3 regions of the Shewanella sp. OMA3-2 genome follow, and region 2 is predicted to be linked to each of the others. Evidence: predicted binding sites of a transcription regulator. Region 2 holds the regulator's gene; each other region holds the start of a gene.
What was found. Region 2 encodes MetJ, which represses methionine synthesis genes. Its sites were predicted from a motif close to TAGACGTCTAGACGTCTA; they were not measured.
Positions count from the first base shown of each region.

Region 1: the regulator MetJ is predicted to act here: its motif matches at 1,667-1,684, upstream of serA (phosphoglycerate dehydrogenase).
Region 3: the regulator MetJ is predicted to act here: its motif matches at 2,108-2,125, upstream of metK (methionine adenosyltransferase).

Region 1 covers NZ_CP090974.1:3,999,075-4,002,364, reverse strand. Annotated here, with positions in the region: gene serA (phosphoglycerate dehydrogenase) at 227-1,456, opposite strand; gene L0B17_RS17625 (DUF2238 domain-containing protein) at 1,733-2,347, shown strand; gene L0B17_RS17620 (helix-turn-helix transcriptional regulator) at 2,634-3,290, shown strand, end outside.
Region 2 covers NZ_CP090974.1:1,028,117-1,031,406, reverse strand. Annotated here, with positions in the region: gene L0B17_RS04580 (bifunctional aspartate kinase/homoserine dehydrogenase II) at 1-169, opposite strand, end outside; partial or broken gene metB (cystathionine gamma-synthase) at 194-1,365, opposite strand; gene metJ (met regulon transcriptional regulator MetJ) at 1,573-1,887, shown strand; gene L0B17_RS04565 (sulfite exporter TauE/SafE family protein) at 2,032-2,763, shown strand; gene L0B17_RS04560 (pseudouridine synthase) at 2,787-3,290, opposite strand, start outside.
Region 3 covers NZ_CP090974.1:1,284,217-1,287,506, forward strand. Annotated here, with positions in the region: gene L0B17_RS05700 (GNAT family N-acetyltransferase) at 1-317, shown strand, start outside; gene L0B17_RS05705 (hypothetical protein) at 325-798, shown strand; gene metK (methionine adenosyltransferase) at 913-2,064, opposite strand; gene tkt (transketolase) at 2,575-3,290, shown strand, end outside.

The DNA of each region.
Region 1 (3,290 bases), 1.1 Mb from region 2:
GCAAGAGCCATTCAACAAAGAGTAAAACGTTTTTAGCCGAACCCTTCGGGCAGCGTTTGTTGGTCATTTTTACCGTGTTATCGACTTTTTATGTAGAATAACTACACTTCAAAGTCTCTGCCTTGTACAAATGTCCAACAATTCACTGCAAAAACAACCTTGAAAGATCAACAGGCCCTAGTATAGATAGTCGTTTTATTGTTACTGTGATCTGATACCACCGATATTAAAACAATACGCGAGTACGAATAGTGCCTTCAATCAGTTTCAGTTCACCTAAAGCTTCTTCAGCTTGATCAGAATCCACTTCCATTACCACGTAACCAATTTCAGCGGTAGTTTGCAGATACTGGGCCGCAATGTTGATGCCTTTAGCCGAAAATGCTTGGTTAATTTTGATCAACACACCCGGACGGTTATGGTGAATATGCAGTAAGCGTGATGCGCCAGCGTGTTGTGCTAGCGATACTTCTGGGAAGTTAACCGCAGATACCGTTGAACCATTATCTGAGTATTTAGCCAGTTTACCTGCGACTTCAATACCGATGTTTTCTTGCGCTTCAGCAGTACTGCCACCAATATGCGGTGTCAGTATCACATTGTCTAGGCCGCGAAGTGGGCTAACAAATTCATCGTCATTTGATTTCGGCTCAACCAGGAACACATCAATAGCTGCGCCCGCAATGTGCTCAGACTTAACGGCCTCTGCAAGTGCATCGATATCAACCACTGTGCCGCGAGAGGCATTGATGAAGAAACTGCCTTTGCGCATTTGGCTGAATTCTTTTTCAGCAAACATATCTTTGGTTTGCGGGGTTTCAGGAACATGTAAGCTTATAACATCTGCTGTGGCGAGCAGTTTTTCTAGGCTGTGAACTTGAGACGCGTTACCAAGGGGTAACTTATCTTCGATATCAAAGAAAATAACTCGCATACCTAAGGTTTCAGCTAAAATACCCAGCTGAGTGCCAATATGGCCGTAACCAATCACACCTAAGGTTTTTCCTCTCACTTCAACACTACCGTTGGCACTTTTTAACCAGCCGCCACGATGGCATTGAGCATTACGCTGTGGAATGCCGCGCATTAGCATGATGATTTCACCAATGACTAATTCTGCCACACTGCGGGTGTTGGAAAATGGCGCGTTGAAAACGGGCACACCGAGTTTTTCTGCAGCAGCAAGATCAACTTGGTTGGTTCCAATACAAAAACAGCCAATGGCAACCAGCTTCTCTGCATGGCTAAGTACTTCAGCAGTTAATTGAGTGCGCGAGCGTAAACCAACAAAATGAGCATCCTTGATGGATTCCAATAATTCACTTTCGCCTAGCGAGGCTTTGTGATATTCAATGTTGGTATAGCCTGCTCTTTCTAGTACATCTACCGCACTTTGGTGGACGCCCTCCAACAGCAGGATTTTGATCTTATCCTTGTCAAGCGAATGTTTCGCCATGATATGGGTACCCTCTAATGTATAATTGCTGATTTAGTACCTAGTTAAATTAGTACTTATGCTTATAATATCAATTAGTTTATGATTGATATCTGCTCCCAAGTGACGTCAAGTTATCAACCTTAGAAACGGCCAATAAGGTCTGTTCTACTTCGGGAATAATGTGCGACTTCCAGCGCCTAGTCAAAGTAGCACTTTTTTGGCGGGTTGTGGAGGGCTAGATGGCTAAAGTTAATATTCTAATTTTAGAACAATATCAAATGAGAGGATTTTACATTGCAGAATAAAGTTATATGGATGGTAATTTATGTCGCGGTGCTACTTTGGTCTGTGAGTGATCCCAAAGATATGTTCACTTGGTGGTTAGAAGCGATCCCTGCTTTGATTGCGTTACCTTTGTTATTTTTTACGCGAAAGCGCTTCCCATTAACCCCTTTAGCCTACTGGCTAATTTTATTTCATTGCATAGTGTTAATGGTTGGCGCGAGATTTACCTATGCCGAAGTACCCTTGTTTGATTGGTTAGCTGAAGTGATGGGTAGCGAGCGCAATAATTATGACAAAGTCGGCCATTTTGCCCAAGGTTTTGTGCCGGTTATTGTGGCTAGAGAAATCATGTTGCGTAATGGGGCGTTACAGCTGGGTGCCTGGTGTCAATTCTTGTCTGTGTGTTTCGTATTAGCCTTCTCTGCGTTTTACGAATTGATTGAATGGTGGGTTGCTGTTGCAACAGGTGAAAATGCAGAAGCCTTTTTAGGCACTCAAGGTTATGTATGGGACACACAATCGGACATGTTTCTAGCATTAATTGGTGGTTGTTGTGGATTATTATTTTGCACTCGGCTTCATAATCGACAAATTCAAACCCTAGGTCTAGTTATTAAGTCTTAGTCAAAAAGCTTATGATTTATCAACCAAAATGATTATTAATACTTTTGGTTGATAAACTTTCTCTTTGTTCTAGTGATTTTCTACTATCCTTGTTACTCAGTTTATCTATTTACCTTTTTTCTAAACATTTATAAGCAATTGTATCTGGCTTCAAGGTAAGATTTAGGTATAGAATAAAATTCAGGATGATGTTCAAGTATTAAGCAATTTCGCTTATTGATGATGTGGGTAAAACCTAATATTTAGGAGCACTTGAACAAAATAAAACTTTTCAGGGAGAAGAGTAATGAGTTCCAATACATATGAATTGGTTTTTTTACACCAATTATCCGCACCTTGCCATTTAGCCATTCTTGCTGAATCAATAGGCTTAAAGACACGCATTGTTAAAAATGCAGCTGAATTAGAGCTTGAGAAAAAGTCCAATAGTTTTTACCTTGTCGCTCAAAAAGGCGCAGCCCTTGATAGCAAAGGTATTCCTTTATTGGTATCGCGCATCGTTAATCATGTCCCCGTTGCCTTATATCAAGTAGAACGCGGTTCATTAGATCAAGAGTCTGCCTTATTACTCGGTGTACGTGGATTGTTATACTCAGATCAACGAATGGATTTGATGTTAACTGGCTTACGCAAAATGGTATCTGACGAACTGTGGTATGACAGACCTTTGATCAGTAAAATTTTCAGACGCTTAGTTCAAAAGCTTGATAATAACAACGACATTCCAGCTGATACCGTTGCTATGTTACAAATGCTGACTAACCGTGAAAGAACGATTATTCAGCTTGTTTCTAGTGGTGCTAGGAATAAGGAAATTGCCCATCGCTTATGCATTAGTGAACATACTGTAAAAGCGCATATCTCTTCTGTTTTTCGTAAAACACAATCCCGAAATAGAGTTGAATTATTACGTTGGGCGCAAACTTATCAAACCCATTTTGAG
Region 2 (3,290 bases):
CACGCAAGTTGAGCAGCTTATATAAAAAGTTAGTACTTTTGCCTGCCGCTGAAACAACAATCAAATCATCGCTGTGACCATGGGTGAGTAAAATGTGGGCGACTCGGCGATAACAATCTGCATCAGCAAGACTTGAACCACCAAATTTATGTAAATGACCACGCGCCATGTATAACTCCTTAAACGACAACTATTATAGCGCTGCGACTGCAGCTAATGCGGCTTCAATATCTGCCACTAAATCTTCACTATCTTCAATACCAACAGATAGTCTCAATAATGTATCTTTAACACCAGCCTCAAAACGGGCTTGGGCATCCATTGCTCTATGGGTCATGGTTGCAGGAACGGCGACTAAACTTTCCACTCCGCCTAAACTTTCAGCAACACTGAACAGGGTTAACGCATCTAAAAATGCCACAACCTCTGCTTCCCCCCTTTTAGCTCGAAACTGAGCATAGCGCCGAAGCCTTTTTGCTGTTTTTTAGCAATGTCATGCCCAGGATGATTAGATAACCCTGGATAATACACTTTTTCCACCACAGGACTTTGACATAACACATCAACTATCTGTTTTGCATTGGCTTGATGTTCACGAATACGCACCGCTAAAGTACGAATACCACGTAAGGTCAGATAACTGTCAAACGCAGATCCTGTTAAGCCTAAGGTATTTGACCACCAATGCAATAGCTCACCCAATTCAGGTGATTTGGCCACTACGGCGCCACCAACCACATCACTGTGTCCATTGATGTACTTAGTGGTCGAATGAATCACAATGTCAGCCCCTAAGTTAAGTGGCTGTTGTAATATTGGCGATAAAAAGGTGTTATCCACGGTCACTAATGCACCGACTTGCTTAGCCGCTTCGGCTATTGCAGCAATATCCACCACCCGTAGCAGAGGGTTGGAGGGGGTTTCTAACCACACCATTTTAGGTTTTTTCGCTATCGCTGCCGCCAATGCTACAGCATCAGTTTGATCCACAATAGCCAGTTTAAACTGACCTTTTTTGGCTAGATTAGTAAATAAGCGATAACTGCCGCCATAACAGTCGTGGGGCACAACAAGTAAGTCATCAGGGCCAAGTAAATGAGTGACTAAGGTAATCGCTGCCATACCAGTACATGTGATGATACCGCTGGCACCTTGCTCTAATTTGGCTAAGGCTTCGCCTAAAATACAACGTGTTGGGTTGCCTGAGCGGCTATAATCAAATTCACGTGGATTTTTATGGCCTTCAAAAGAATAATTCGTCGATAAATAAATAGGTGGCACCACAGCGCCATGTTGGGTGTCACTTTCTATGCCTTGGCGAACGGCTATTGTTGCACTGCTATGTGCTTTAAAAGGTTTGGTCATGGGTGACTCCTAACATTACGAACACACACACAGATGTCTAGATGGCTAAATCTACCTAATAGAAGTGCTTAGGTCAACAATAATAGACGTTTAGACGTCTAAACATCAAGAAATCTATTTGCAATGTACATTAAAACACAGCAATAATTTGACTAGAGATTGTAAGAGTTTAAAATCTGCACCGTATTTAAAGTTAAGGGTGAATGAATGACTGAGTGGAATGGCGACTATATTAGCCCATATGCCGAGCACGGCAAGAAGAACGAGCAAGTAAAAAAAATCACTGTATCAATCCCTTTAAAAGTTTTAAAAGTATTGACCGATGAACGTACCCGTCGACAAGTAAATAACTTGCGCCATGCGACTAACAGTGAATTGTTATGTGAAGCATTTTTACATGCTTACACAGGCCAACCATTACCTGATGATAATGATTTATCAAAAGAGCTCCCTGATAGTATTCCGCGCGAAGCGAAAGCCTTAATGGATCAAATGGGGATTGAATGGGAAGATTTGGAATAATCTGACCACGCGTCTTTTCTGACTCGATTTCATTCCTGCACTTTCCACCACATTAAATTGCCTTACTTGAGGTAGTTTACTTTGGTGGATTGTTGTTTTTAGGCTGCGGGGAAGTAATATCATCCCGTTTTTGAGAGTAACTGAATGTTATTTGTTGATCCTACAACCCTACTGCTTGCCTCACTGATTATTTTTTGTGGTGCATTAACCCAAAGCCTGATTGGATTTGGGTTAGCCGTTGTTGCCAGCCCATTATTGTATATTGTTGACCCGCAGTTAGTGCCGGTCCCCGTGATAGTAATGGGATTTTCTATATCACTGATGACCTTATTTCGTGAGCGCGGCCACTTACAATTTAATGGCTTACAATATGCGTTAATTGGACGTGTTCCTGGTGGTTTTTTAGGGGCAAGTTTATTATTATTTGCACCACAAGCCGTGCTAGGCCTTGCTATTGCAGGCATCGTATTTACCGCCGTTTTACTTAGTGTTTTTAAACTTTCAGCCCCCGTTAATCGTATCACTTTATTTATCGCCGGTTTTGTATCAGGTATCTTTGGTAATATTGCCGCCATTGGCGGGCCACCTATGGCTATTTTATTATCGGGTAAAGATGCGAGCCAATTTCGCGCCGCGTTATCAGCATTTTTTATCTTTAGTTCTATGATTGCATTGGCTATTTTGGCATCTGTAGGCTTAGTAGAAAGCAAGCATATTGGCTTATCATTAATGCTGCTACCGTCAGTTATTGCTGGGTATATTATTGCTGGGCGAATTGTTGGACGAGTCGATAAAAACAAAACCCGCAAAGCAACGTTAGTATTATGTACGCTTAGCGCATTGCTATTAACGATAAAGTCGTTCGGTAGCTTATAAAATTCTGATTTAAATAACTTAGATCACACGCTCAAACCTTCACAGCACCAGTCATTATCTTCACCTGTGATAGGGTCAACAAATTGCAGGCGTTGCGCTAATAACTGCAAGGGCTTATCAAACTCATCTTCGCTTTTGGCCTGTAAGCTGGGGTAAAAACGGTCATGCAGTAGCGGCAAACCTAAACTTTGCATATGTACCCGTAACTGATGGGTTTTTCCGGTAACGGGCTCAAGCTCAAACAAGCCTAGATTATTGCTAACCTTGAGCAATTTTATCTCTGAGTGACTATTACTGAGTCCATCAACTATTTGCATAGTAAAGCTTGGCTGGCCACGTTCGAGCCGATTTTTAACCGTCCAATGTTGCGGTATTATCGTTTGGGCCGATAAAAAACCTTGCGATAACTCCGCCACGGCTTGATAGGTTTTTTTTATTTTATCGTCAAGAAAAAGCTGATGATAGGCATGGCGAGTGTCTGGATTAACCGTCATTAACATCACCCCTGCGGTATCTTTATCCAATCG
Region 3 (3,290 bases), 260 kb from region 2:
ACCAAAAAATAATTCAAAAGCTGCCACAATTAGAGATGGAACGAGATGGTTTTAAATTAACCCTTACTCAAGCCAATAGTTGTCAATATGGGCCAATTTGGATTGCTGAACAATATCGTGGCCGTGGTATTTTTGCTCATCTAGTGAATAATATTGCTGACACGGTTAGCAGCAAATATCGATATTTAGTTGCCTATATAGCCGAAGATAATAGCCGCTCATTTAGTGCCCATACTCAATATGCTGATATGCACGTTGTCGATTTTTTTAGTTTTCAACAGCGCGATTTTTACTTGTTAGTTAGAGTTATTTATTGAGATAAAAATGCTAAATATACCGTCAAAATTTGATGATTTGTTTGCGGCTTATCTTGGGCTGCGCCTGAGTGCGTTTGATAACGCTAAATTAGTGGTGGCTGTATTAGCCGCGCACCAATATCAATTTCAAGCCGCTGAGATAAAGTTAATCAACAAAGACGAGGTTCAATCAACACCACGTTATGCCATTAAGTGGCTAGGGCTAACTGATAATCAAGTCGACGTAGTTGATGTTAACACTGACATTTTAGACGACAGTAAAAGTGATATTTTTGACATAAATGGTATTGAAAGTTATTGCCGTGAAACACGTTATTGCTGGATAGATTGTGGCAAGATAAATCAATATGAAGTGGGATTGAGCTTAATTGATCCACAAGGCTGCAATATACAAGTAATTAACACAATCACTGTACCGGTAATGACCATGCAGCAAGTCGGTTTTATGTGCGTAGAAAGCGCTCATTTTGATCACTGTTGATTGCACTTATATTAACGTCGCAGTTAGCGGTCGGTTAATTTTAATTACCTCATATTATAAGCAATAAAAAACCGCCTGAATGGCGGTTTTTTAATTTAAACTAACCAGGATTAACTATAATCCAGCATCAGCTCGTAATATCTCAGCTTTATCAGTAGCTTCCCACGGGAACTCACTGCGACCAAAGTGACCGTAAGCCGCAGTCTTCTGATAAATAGGACGGGCTAAGTCTAACATTGCCGTCAAGCCATATGGGCGTAACTCGAAATGTTGACGAACCAACTTAATTAACACTTCTTCAGTTACTTTACCTGTGCCAAATGTTTCAATGCTAATTGAAGTAGGCTCAGCTACGCCAATAGCATAAGATACTTGAATTTCACAGCGATCAGCTAAGCCTGCAGCAACGATGTTTTTAGCCACATAGCGCGCAGCATAAGCCGCACTACGATCAACTTTTGAAGGATCTTTACCCGAAAAAGCGCCGCCGCCATGACGCGCCATGCCACCGTAGGTATCGACAATAATCTTACGGCCTGTTAAGCCACAGTCACCTACAGGGCCACCAATAACAAAACGGCCAGTAGGGTTAATAAAGTATTTAGTGTCTTTAGTTAACCAGTGCGAAGGCAATACTGGCTTAATGATGGTTTCCATCACAGCTTCAATTAAATCAGCTTGTTTAACTTCTTCTTTATGTTGGGTTGATAAGACAACTGCATCAATACCCACAATTTTGCCATCGTTATAAGCAAAGGTAATTTGGCTTTTAGCATCAGGACGTAACCAAGGTAAAGTCCCGTCTTTACGCACTTCTGATTGACGTTTAACTAATTTGTGCGCGTAAGTAATAGGTGCAGGCATTAATACGTCAGTTTCGTTGCTCGCATAACCAAACATTAACCCTTGGTCACCCGCGCCTTGCTCCGCTGGATCACTTCGGTCAACACCTTGATTAATATCAGGTGATTGTTTACCAATTGCATTCAAAACTGCACAAGAATCAGCATCAAAACCCATATCAGAATGAGTGTAGCCAATGTCGCGTACGGTTTTACGGGCAATTTCTTCGATATCAACCCAAGCAGAGGTGGTCACTTCGCCACCCACTAATACCATGCCTGTCTTAACATAGGTTTCACACGCAACACGAGCTTTTGGGTCTTGCTCAAGTATTGCGTCTAATACCGCATCAGAAATTTGATCGGCGATTTTATCTGGATGACCTTCTGAAACTGATTCAGAAGTGAACAAGTGCTTTGCCATAGTCGGAAATCTCATCGTTTGCTGGGAGAAAAATTCTATAGAATATACGTCTAGACGTCTATTCTAGTCGAAATTGATTTTGATAACACCCCTCAGTACGATCAAAAGCTAATATTTGTGCAATACTGACAAAAATCATTTATTAAGAATGGTTGTTGTTTTATATCGAATTTAATTAAGTTAATGATTATTTATACTTTTTACTTTTATAGCTGATGTCATTATTTTTGTTTTGTACAGTTATATGAACAATCTAAATCATGGAAAAATAATTATTGATGTCAGCATAATGAAAAATTTATCCCTAAAAGTAAAACCAATTGAATATTATTAACTTTAAATGTTAGCGCTAATATCCTAGGTTGCCGTCTCTATTAATTTAGTCATAAATACGCAAGTTGGTTTTATCTCAAGGTAAGATGAAATTAAAATTTGCGTCGCGCCGCCTAGTAGGGGAAAATATGTCTCCACAATTGCCCGCTAGACCTCATTTAACAAGCAGGAGAGAGCATGTCATCTCGTAAAGAACTCGCAAACGCAATTCGTGCGCTAAGTATGGATGCCGTTCAAAAAGCCAATTCTGGACACCCAGGCGCACCAATGGGTATGGCAGATATTGCTGAAGTATTATGGAATGATTTCCTAAAGCATAATCCAACTAACCCTAACTGGGCTGACCGTGACCGCTTTATTTTATCTAATGGCCATGGCTCAATGCTTATTTACTCTCTATTACATCTTTCGGGTTATGAGCTTTCAATTGAAGAGCTTAAAAATTTCCGTCAGTTGCACTCTAAAACGCCGGGTCACCCAGAATATGGTTATACCCCAGGTGTTGAAACCACCACGGGGCCACTTGGTGCTGGTATCAGTAATGCTGTTGGTATGGCGATTGCTGAAAAAACCTTAGCGGCGCAGTTTAACCGTGACGGCCACGATATCGTTGATCACTTCACTTACTGTTTCTTAGGTGATGGCTGTTTGATGGAAGGTATTTCACATGAAGCCTGTTCATTAGCCGGTACATTAGGTTTAGGTAAGTTAATTACCTTCTGGGATGACAACGGTATTTCTATCGATGGTCACGTTGAAGGTTGGTTTACTGATGATACGCCTAAGCGTTTTGAAGCATACGGTTGGCATGTTATTGCTGATGTTGACGGTCATAACCCTGATGCAATCCGCGCTGCAATTGAACAAGCTAAATCTGTAACTGATAAGCCAAC